2 regions of the Collinsella sp. OM06-18AC genome follow, and region 2 is predicted to be linked to the other one. Evidence: riboswitches for the same ligand, from Rfam matches in the RefSeq annotation. Region 2 holds a riboswitch; the other holds the start of a gene.
What was found. A riboswitch is a leader RNA that binds a small molecule or an ion and turns the genes downstream of it on or off. The one in region 2 is predicted to bind thiamine pyrophosphate.
Positions count from the first base shown of each region.

Region 1: it holds a riboswitch for thiamine pyrophosphate, as region 2 does, so the genes downstream of both, thiC (phosphomethylpyrimidine synthase ThiC) here and thiM (hydroxyethylthiazole kinase) in region 2, are expected to answer to the same signal.

Region 1 is NZ_QSTX01000006.1:38,223-42,967, forward strand. Features, by position in the region: gene DXB86_RS05190 (SGNH/GDSL hydrolase family protein) at 1-188, shown strand, start outside; gene DXB86_RS05195 (pentapeptide repeat-containing protein) at 268-879, shown strand; gene thiD (bifunctional hydroxymethylpyrimidine kinase/phosphomethylpyrimidine kinase) at 1,025-1,855, opposite strand; gene thiC (phosphomethylpyrimidine synthase ThiC) at 2,036-3,370, opposite strand; TPP riboswitch at 3,363-3,478, opposite strand; gene DXB86_RS05210 (hypothetical protein) at 3,542-4,057, shown strand; gene DXB86_RS05215 (YaaA family protein) at 4,098-4,745, opposite strand, start outside.
Region 2 is NZ_QSTX01000007.1:23,020-27,764, forward strand. Features, by position in the region: gene DXB86_RS05660 (5-methyltetrahydropteroyltriglutamate--homocysteine S-methyltransferase) at 1-1,122, opposite strand, end outside; gene DXB86_RS05665 (LysR family transcriptional regulator) at 1,278-2,174, opposite strand; gene DXB86_RS05670 (HAD-IIB family hydrolase) at 2,185-3,093, opposite strand; TPP riboswitch at 3,257-3,367, shown strand; gene thiM (hydroxyethylthiazole kinase) at 3,419-4,258, shown strand; gene DXB86_RS05680 (thiamine-binding protein) at 4,262-4,603, shown strand; gene DXB86_RS05685 (thiamine phosphate synthase) at 4,600-4,745, shown strand, end outside.

The sequences.
Region 1 (4,745 bases), on a different contig from region 2:
CCGTCGAGGCATCTGAACATTTTGGCGAGTACTATGCGCACGTGGCCGAGCAGTTTGGCTGCGACTTTTTGAATGCCGCCGAGTTTGCCGAGCCGGGCGATATCGACTATCTGCATATGATGCCCGAAAGCCACGAGAGCTTGGGACATGCCGTGGCAGCCAAGCTCCAAGAGATGCTCGGTGAGTAGCGCGACCCCAAGCCGCCGCAAAGGGGGCAGGCACCTTTGTGGTGGTTTTGCCCGGGTAAACGAACGGATTGGCTGCCATATGGGCATGGACGAGCTCATCGACCTCTTTGCCGAGGGCGATGAGCTCGTCTCCAATACCGCTTTTGAGGATTTGGATCTTGCCTGCGACGTGGCGAACGGCGCGACCTTCGATGGCGTCGTGTTCCGATCTTGCGAGTTCGATAGCGTTGACTGGAGCGGCTCGACGTTTCGCGACGTGGTGTTTCGCGGTTGCCGCTTTATCCGCTGCAACATGGAAGGCTGCTGGCTCAACCGCTGCGACTTCGTTGACTGCTCGGCGCCGGGGCTCAACTTGCTCAGGGCGCGTCTGTCGAGCGTGTCGTTTACATCGTGCGATTTGAGCTATGCGAACCTTTCGGAGGGACGCATTGGCCCCATGGCTGCGCATGACACGCGTTTGACCGAGGCCGCGTTTCAGGGTACCAAGCTGGGTCAGATACGCCTGGATGGCTGTGACCTGACGCGTATGGATGTGTTTAAGACGTCGCTTTCCGGCGTGGATGTATCGCGTTGTACATTCGCGGCGCCCGTTGTTTCGGGCGATTACCATGAGTTGCGTGGCTTGATGGTCAATGCCGAGCAGGCGCTGGCACTCTCGGGTTTGTTGGGAATTCAACTCGCCGACGAATAGGCGCTCTGGTCCTTTGCTCGACCGCTATCTAAAATCAAACCGTCGCAACATTTAATGATTTTTCGCGTTTGCACGATTTTCATCGAATGTTGCGACGGTTTTTGGTGCAAGGTAGCCTGTCTCTTTTTGGCAGGTTACTGGCTATTTAGTACTGCCACATGTGGTTGACAGGGCCGGAGCCTTTGCCCATGTCAAAGCCGGCGGCGAGAGCGCCCGTTAGGTAGGCCTTGCCGGCATTGACGGCGTCGGCGAGATCCATGCCCTGTGCCAGCGCGCAGGCGATAGCGGACGAGAGCGTGCAGCCGGTACCATGCGTGTTGCCGGTCTCGATGCGCTTGTGGCGGAACCACGTGGTGAGCGGATCGCCCAGGTGGTTGCCCTCGTCATCGAGCGGTGCGGGCTCGGCTAGCACATCGTTGGCCTCGTTGACAAGATGCCCACCCTTAACGAGGGATGCGCAACCAAAGCGGCGGGTGAGGAGCATGGCGGCGTTTTGCTGCGTGCGCTCGGAATCGACCTCGTAGTCGAGCAGCGCCATGGCCTCGGGAATGTTGGGCGTGATGACGGTTGCTAGTGGGAACAGGCGGCGGGTGAGCGCCTCGGCGGCATCTTCGGCAATCAGCCGTGCGCCCGAGGTGGCTACCATGACGGGGTCGACGACGATATTCTGCGCATCCCAGGCGCTCAAGCGCTCGGCGATAACCTCGATAATCTCGGCAGAGGAGACCATGCCGATTTTGACGGCGTTGGGGCGGATATCGTCAAAGACGGCATCGATCTGCGCCGCGACAATATCGGGGGAGATGTCCTGCACGGCGGTGACGCCCAGGGTGTTCTGTGCGGTGATGGCCGTGATGGCCGTCTCGGCATACAGACGGTGCGCCGTGATAGTCTTGATATCGGCCTGAATGCCGGCGCCGCCGCTGGAATCGGATCCTGCGATGGACAGGACGGCAGGTACCTTGCTGCGATCCATGTTCGCTCCCTTGTTCGGTCGGATTCAAATGGGTCTTCAATCCGCATTATAAAGATGCCCGGGCCGGCTGTATGCCGATCCCGGGCGGGCGGTGCAATCTTAACGCAAATAAAAACAAATGTTCACATGTCAACAATTGACGAACGCCTCAGTGCTGCCAAAAGCGATTGTGGCGACGCGTTAGTCCTCCATGCCGAGATCGATCGTCGTACCCTCGAACACCTTGTTGACAGTGCGGACGGCGCACATCTTGCCGCACATGGTGCAGGTGCCCTCGGTGGCGGCGGGGGATTCCTCGTAGCGCTTCTTGCCGGTGACCGGGTCGAGGGCGCACTTCCACATGGCGTCCCAGTCGAGTTTGCGGCGTGCCTGGCCCATCTTGTCGTCCATGTCACGGGCGTGCGGTACCTTCTTGGCGATGTCGGCGGCGTGTGCGGCAATCTTGGTGGCCATGAGGCCATCAAGCACGTCCTGGGCGTTAGGCAGGCATAGGTGCTCTGCCGGTGTCACGTAGCACAGGAAGTCGGCGCCGGAACTGGCGGAGATGGCGCCACCGATGGCGGCGGTGATGTGGTCGTAGCCCACGCCGATATCGGTCACCAGCGGCCCCAGCACATAGAACGGGGCGTTGTGGCACAGGCGCTTCTGCAGCTTCATGTTGGCGGAGATCTCGTCGAGCGCCATGTGACCCGGGCCCTCGACCATGACCTGGACGCCGGCGGCCCAAGCGCGCTTGCACAGCTTGCCCAGCTCGATCATCTCAGCGGTCTCGGTGGCATCGTTGGAGTCGTAGAGGCAGCCCGGGCGGCAGGAGTCGCCGAGCGAAATCGTCACGTCGTACTCGTGGCAAATCTCGAGCAGCTCGTCAAAGTACTCGTAGAAGGGGTTTTCGTTGCCGGTGACCTCCATCCAGCCAAACAGCAGCGAGCCGCCGCGACTGACGATGTTCATCAGGCGGCCGGTCTCCTTAAAGGTCTTGGTGACCGACTTGTTGATGCCGCAGTGGATGGTCATAAAGTCCACGCCATCCTCGGCGTGCGCGCGCACGACCTCGAACAGGTCGTCCTTGGTCAGCTTGACCAGCGGCTTTTCCATGTAGCCGATGGCGTCGTACATGGGGACGGTGCCCACCATGAGCGGCGTCTCGTCGATGAGCTGCTGGCGGAACTGGCGCGTTTTGCCCGAGTTGGAAAGGTCCATGATGGCGTCGGCGCCAAAGTCCTCGGCGATCTTGACCTTCTTCCATTCCTCGGCGGCATCGGCCTTGTCGCCCGAGATGCCCAGGTTGACGTTGACCTTGGTGGACAGGCCCTCGCCGACACCAAAGGCGCGCATGCCCTTTTTGATATGCACGATGTTGGCGGGAATGGCGATGCGGCCGTCGGCCACGCGCTCGCGGATGTACTCGGGGTCGCGATGCTCGCGCTCGGCGACTTCCTTCATCTGCGGCGTGATCTGCCCGGCGCGGGCGAAGTCGATTTGCGTGACGAGCTTGGGCTCGGTCTGTGTGCTCATTGGCACGGCTCCCTTCGTTGGCATTACCCATATCAGGTTTGCGGGTCAGGGCGGGCGCGCCCAGTCTCAGCCTGCCGTCTTGTCCTGCAAGCTCCCCGTTTATGTAATGGGCTCAAGTATAGCTCGAATGGGTACGATTGGCCTAACGAGCGTGCCTGTGGGGAGGCGAACATGGAAGACAAGCATCTATATCGAGAGACGCAATGGGATGTATCGGCCGAGGAAAGCCGTGCGCACCATGGCCTTGTCGCGATTGGTTTTGCGGTGCTTGCCGTGCTGGTGATTGCCGTTTGTATCTGGACGTTTGGTGGTCGCGGCGGCGCTGCATGGGAGTTCGAGGCTGATGATAGCCTACCGATAATGACGGTGAAGGTCGCGGGTGGCAATACCGTTGCCGCGCCGGGCGACTATTGGTATCCGCGCGATGGATTTGTCCAGCTGCAGCTGAGCGGCGGTTCCATTCCTGGTGAAGAGATCGAGCGCGTGACCTTCGATGCGTCGCTTAAGACGCTGTCGGTCGAGCTCAAAGATCAAGGGGATGTGCCCACGACGATGGATATCGCGCTGACTGAATGGCGCTTGGAGCCCCCATCGGGTGTTGCGGTGTCCGAGGTAGAGCACGTTAAGATTACCTACCAAGATGGCTCGACAAACGAAGTTGCCAAAGCCGACGGCTTGGCGGAATAGACGCCGTGCCTAGGCAGCACATTCAAAAGTAGCGGTGGTCCTACAAGGTCTGTTCGTTCAGGAAGACCAAAGTGTTCTTATTTGAAAGCTCGGGAAAGTGACGATAACCAACATCAAACGCGGTGAGCCCGCTTACATCCTCGAGCTTGTTTTCTGCCATCCAGCGCACCATGGAACCACGTGCCTTTTTGCTGGCGGTCGAGCGCTGGATGGGCTTGCCGTTGCGGATGCCTTCGCCAAAGAGGCACGTGACGACCGTGGCGTCGGTGGTGAGGCGGGGCAGAACGGCTTTGGCGTATTCCGCACTCGCGAGGTTGACGATCGTAGCGTTGGAGCCCGCCGGAGCGATGGCCCGTGCGAGCTTGTCGCCCCAAAACGCATAGAGGTCTCGGGCATCGTCGACGGCAAGCTTCGCGCCCATCTCCAGCCGATACGGTTCAACGGCATGAAAGGGGCGTACGCATCCGTAAAGGCCCGAGAGGATCCACAGATGGTCTTGCAGCCATGCGAGCTGCGCGGAATCCATCACCTCGGGCGCCATGCTCTGGTATTGAATGCCGTGATAGGACATGACGGCAGGGGAGAGGTGACGGGCGAGTGCGGGATTGTCGAGATCGCCGTTTTTCAGGATGGGCCCAAACTCATGCAGGGTGTTGAGGCAAGGCCCCAGCAGTTTGTCACTCACGTT
Region 2 (4,745 bases):
GCGCTCGGCGATGCGTTTGACCAGGGCGATCTTTGCCCACTGCTCGTCCTCGGTCAGCTTGTTGCCAATCTCGCAGCTGGCAAAGCCGCACTGGGGAGACAGATACAGGTTCTCGAGCGGCACGTACTTTGCGGCTTCGCGGATGCGCTCAACGATAACGTCCTCGTCCTCGAGCTCTGCGGCCTTGGTGGTCACCAAGCCCAGCACGACCTTCTTGCCCGGGGCAACGTAGCTGAGCGGCTCAAAACCGCCGGCGCGCGGCGTATCGAACTCCAGGTAGAATGCGTCGACATCCTCATGTGCAAACAGGTACGGCGCGATGGGGTCATAGCCGCCCTCGAAAGCATAGGTAGAGTGGTAGTTGCCGCGGCACACGTGCGTGTTAATGACGAGGTCGTCGGGCTTGCCCTCGATGGCGGCGTTGTTGAGCGCCACGCCCAGCTCGCTCACCTTTTGCAGGTCAACCGGGCTCATGCCAGTCTTGGACACAAAGTCGGTATCGCAATAGATGCCCCAGGTGCAGTCATCAAACTGGATGTTGCGGCAACCCGCTGCGTACAGGTCGGCGATCACCGTGCGATAAGCGGCTGCAATTGCGTCGGCAAGTTCCTCATCGGTCTTATAGACAGCGCGCAGGCTCTCCTGCTGGCCATCGCAGCGGTCGAGCGTAACCTCCGAGAACGTCTGGATCGGCGCCGGAATGGTCTGGCGTGCAACGTGGCCATCCCCCTCGAGCGCCTTGACAAACTTAAAGTGCTCGACGAAGGGGTGGTTCTCGCCGCTGATGGGGCCGGTCACCACGGCGGTGTCAGCCGTGGTCTCCTCGTCGTGGAACATATAGCCCGTACGCGAGGTGCGGCGTTCAATGCCGTTGAGCCCCCACATAAAGTCGAGGTGCCAGTAACTGCGACGAAACTCGCCATCGGTAATCACCTGCAGGCCAGCGGCCTTTTGCTTGTCCACCAGGTCGCGAATAGCCTCATCCTCGACGGCCTTAAGCCCCTCGGCATCAAGCGCGCCTGCCGCATAGGCAGCGCGGGCATCCTTTACGGCCTGCGGACGAAGAAAGCTGCCGACGATATCAGCGCGAAACGGCGCGTTCGGTTGAATTGAAGTGCTCATAGATATCTCCCTTTGCATTGGTTGCTTTACTGGGACAGAGTATGAGCGCTCATATAGCCATCGTAAAATATACGTTTATAACAGTTTGATATAGATGCTTCCTATATCAGTTGGGACTGCCATGAAGAGATTTGACCTGTGCAGGACGCAGCAGTCTAGATATGCTGACGGATCGCGTCGATATAGGCTTGACCGTAGCGCGTAAGCGTCGTGTTCTTGCGCGTGATGATGCCGATCTCCATGTACTCATCCACATCGAGCGGAATCGAGATAATGCCGGGGCCGTTGAGCTCGTGGCTGATCACGCCCGAGCATACCGTGTAGCCGTTGAGGCCCATGGCCAAATTGAACAGCGTCGCACGGTCGCGCACGCGGATATTCTTGCGACGCTCAAACGTCGAGGTCAGCTCCTCGGAATAGTAAAACGAGTTGTAACTGCCCTGCTCGTAGGACAGGAACGGGTAGTCTTCCAAGTCCTCGAGCGTCACGCTGGAGCGGGCCGCCAGCGGATGGTCGGCACAGACGAAGACATGCGGCGTGGCGCAGAAAAGCCCCTCGAATACGAGCTCGTTGGCCGCCAGCATGCGCTCGATAACCTCGCGGTTATGCTCGGATAAGTACAGGATGCCCAGTTCGCTTTTCATATGCGCGACGTCCTCGATAATCTCGTGAGTCTGCTCCTCGCGCAGGGTGAAGTCGTAACGTGCGGCATCGAACTCGCGGATCACGTCAACAAACGCGTTAACGGCAAAGGAATAATGCTGGCAGCTCACACTAAAGTGCGGCACCTGCTCGGACTCGCCCTTGTACTTGCCTTCGAGCAGATCCGCCTGGTCGAGCACCTGGCGCGCGTAGCCTAAGAAGGTCTCGCCTTCCTCGGACACAATGACGCCCTTGTTGGTGCGCTCAAAGATGTGCACACCCATCTCGTTTTCGAGATCGCGAATCGACGCGGTAATCGAAGGCTGCGACACAAAGAGCCGGCGCGAGGCCTCGGTGATGCTGCCGCATTCGGCAACTTTGACGACATACCTGAGCTGCTGAAGCTTCATGGCTTTCTCCCTAGACGTTCGTGACGTCGAAACCCGTCGTGCTCATCTGACGCATAAACGACGGCATCTCCCCCGTCGCGGCGCAGGCGGCAATCTGATGCAGAGCCCCGGCAACCGCATCGTCTGCCGCAGCGCCGATATGCCAGCGCGCGGCAGCCGTGACGGCCTCGTTGGCATTGGCGACTGCAACGGAGTTGGGGACGGCACCGATCATGGGCAGGTCGTTATCGGAATCGCCAAATACGGCCACCTCGTCGGACGTCAGGTCCAAAGCGCGCGCCAGCTCCAGCGCAGCGCAACCCTTGTCCCAACCTGCTGGAAGAATGTCGAACAGGCGCACACGATTGTTGGGAAACACAAGCGAGAGTTCCGGCACCTCAGCGGCAACGCGCTCGCGTAGCTCCGCGAGCTCCTCACGCGAACGAGCACTCCAGATATTCGCCTTGAACACCGACGCGTCATCGACGACAGGACGGCACGGGGCCTCTTCGCCCTTGAGCCATGCGTTGCCGCCCGACTCCATGGCGCGGCGCACGCGCTCGGGGTCGCTCGTCACACAATAGGCATCGTTGCCCCAAAAGTCATCACCCAGGCCGTAGACCTTCAGATACGTATCGTCGGTCTCTTGCTCCAAGTAGTCAGCCAAGCGCATCAGGGCGGCGTTGTCGGTCGCATGCGAGGCTACCACCTCGCCGTCCACAAACATGACCTGGCCGTTGCAGAACGCGCCGGTCGAGAAGCACTCGGCGCGATTGCGGAACATCCAGCCCATCGCGGAGGGCTGGCGACCCGAAACCGGGCCAAAGTGCAGACCCGCCGCCTGCATGGCATGAATGCCCTCGATGGCGTAGTCGCTGGCGCCGTCATGCCCGGCTGGAATCAGCGTATCGTCCATATCGGTCAGCACAAGTTTAATCATAAGGCCCCCTCGGTCATTCTTAATCCCGTCTATTGTACCGACCTGCCAAAAAGAGACAGGTTTATATTGGCAGGTTTTATCTGGGAAAACGCAAAGCCCCAGTTGTTACCTGCCAAAATAAACCTGTCCCTTATTGGCAGGTGCGCTAGTATAGGGAACAACAGATTCGATGCGGGAGTGCCGGCGGTGCAAACCACAAGGCTGAGAGGGCATAGGGCCCAATCCTTTGAACCTGTCAGTTAATGCTGGCGTAGGGAGCATGCCGCCTTTTTAGGGGCGCTGTCTATGCACAGCGCCCCTTTTCTATGCCAAGGAGGCATGTGCAGTGATCGATTCGGAACAGCTTAAGCAAAATGTGGTCAAGGCCGTGGAGAAGATTCGCGCCACCAATCCCATGGCCGGCTCCATCACCAACACGGTGACGATTGACTTTGTCGCCAACGCGCAGCTCGCCGTGGGCGGTTCGGCCGCCATGGTCTATCTGCCCGACGAGGGCGAGGCGCTCGTTGCCGGCGGCGGCGCCATCTATCTGAACATGGGAACGCTCTTCCCCATCTACGAGCAGACGATTCCCCGCGCGGCCAAGGCGGCACACGACGCCGGCAAGCCCTGGGTGCTCGATCCGGTGGGCCTGGGCATCGGCAGCCTGCGCACCCAGCTGGTAGGCGAACTCAAGCAGTACAAGCCCGCCATCGTGCGCGGCAACGCCTCCGAGATCATTGCGCTCGCCGGCCTATGGGGACTTGAGGGCGAAGCGGCCGATCTGAGCCGCGTGCGCGGCGTCGACACCACCGATACGGTTGACGCCGCCCGCGATGCCGCCGCGGCGCTCGCCCGCTACACCGGCGGCGCCGTAGTGGTCTCGGGCGAAGTCGACCTGATTACCGACGGCACGACCGTGGCCAAGTCCCACGGCGGCAGCCCGCTCATGTCCAAGATCACCGGCTGCGGTTGCTCGCAGGGCGGCGTGTTGGCCGTGTACGCCTGCGCCACCGACCCGTTTACGGCGGCCATCTGCGGCACCGCCGTATACAACGTTGCCGGTACGCGTGCCGCCGCCGTTGCCGATGCCCCGGCAAGCTTTAAGGTCGCCTTTATCGACGAGCTCTACCGCGCAACCGCCCGGGACATTGCCGACAACCAACTCGAGCTCGAGGAGGCATAAGGCATGTCCGAGCCCGCAACCAATGCCGGCATGAACACCCTGGTCGCCGTGGCCATCGCCCCGTGCGGCACCGGTGACGAGCTATCCGCCGAGGTCGCCGAGGTCGTGCGCGTCATTCGCGAGAGTGGCCTTCCTAACCGCACCACCTCGATGTTCACCGAGATCGAGGGCGACTGGGACGAGGTCATGCAGGTCGTGCGCGACGCAACCTTTGTGTTGGCGAGCAAAGGTATCCGTACCGAAGTCGTGCTCAAAGCCGATATTCGCCCCGGTTTTACCGATACCATGACCGGCAAACTCGAGCGCATGGAAGCTCAGATCAAAAAGCAGGAGGAAGCACGATGAGCATCCGCGACAACCTTGATATCTCTGCCTATCTGGTACTCGGCCCCGAAAACACCCTCGGGCGACCCGTGGGCGATGTGGTGGCTCAGGCGCTCGACGCCGGCTTTACCTGCATCCAAGTGCGTTCCAAGGTGGCAAGCGC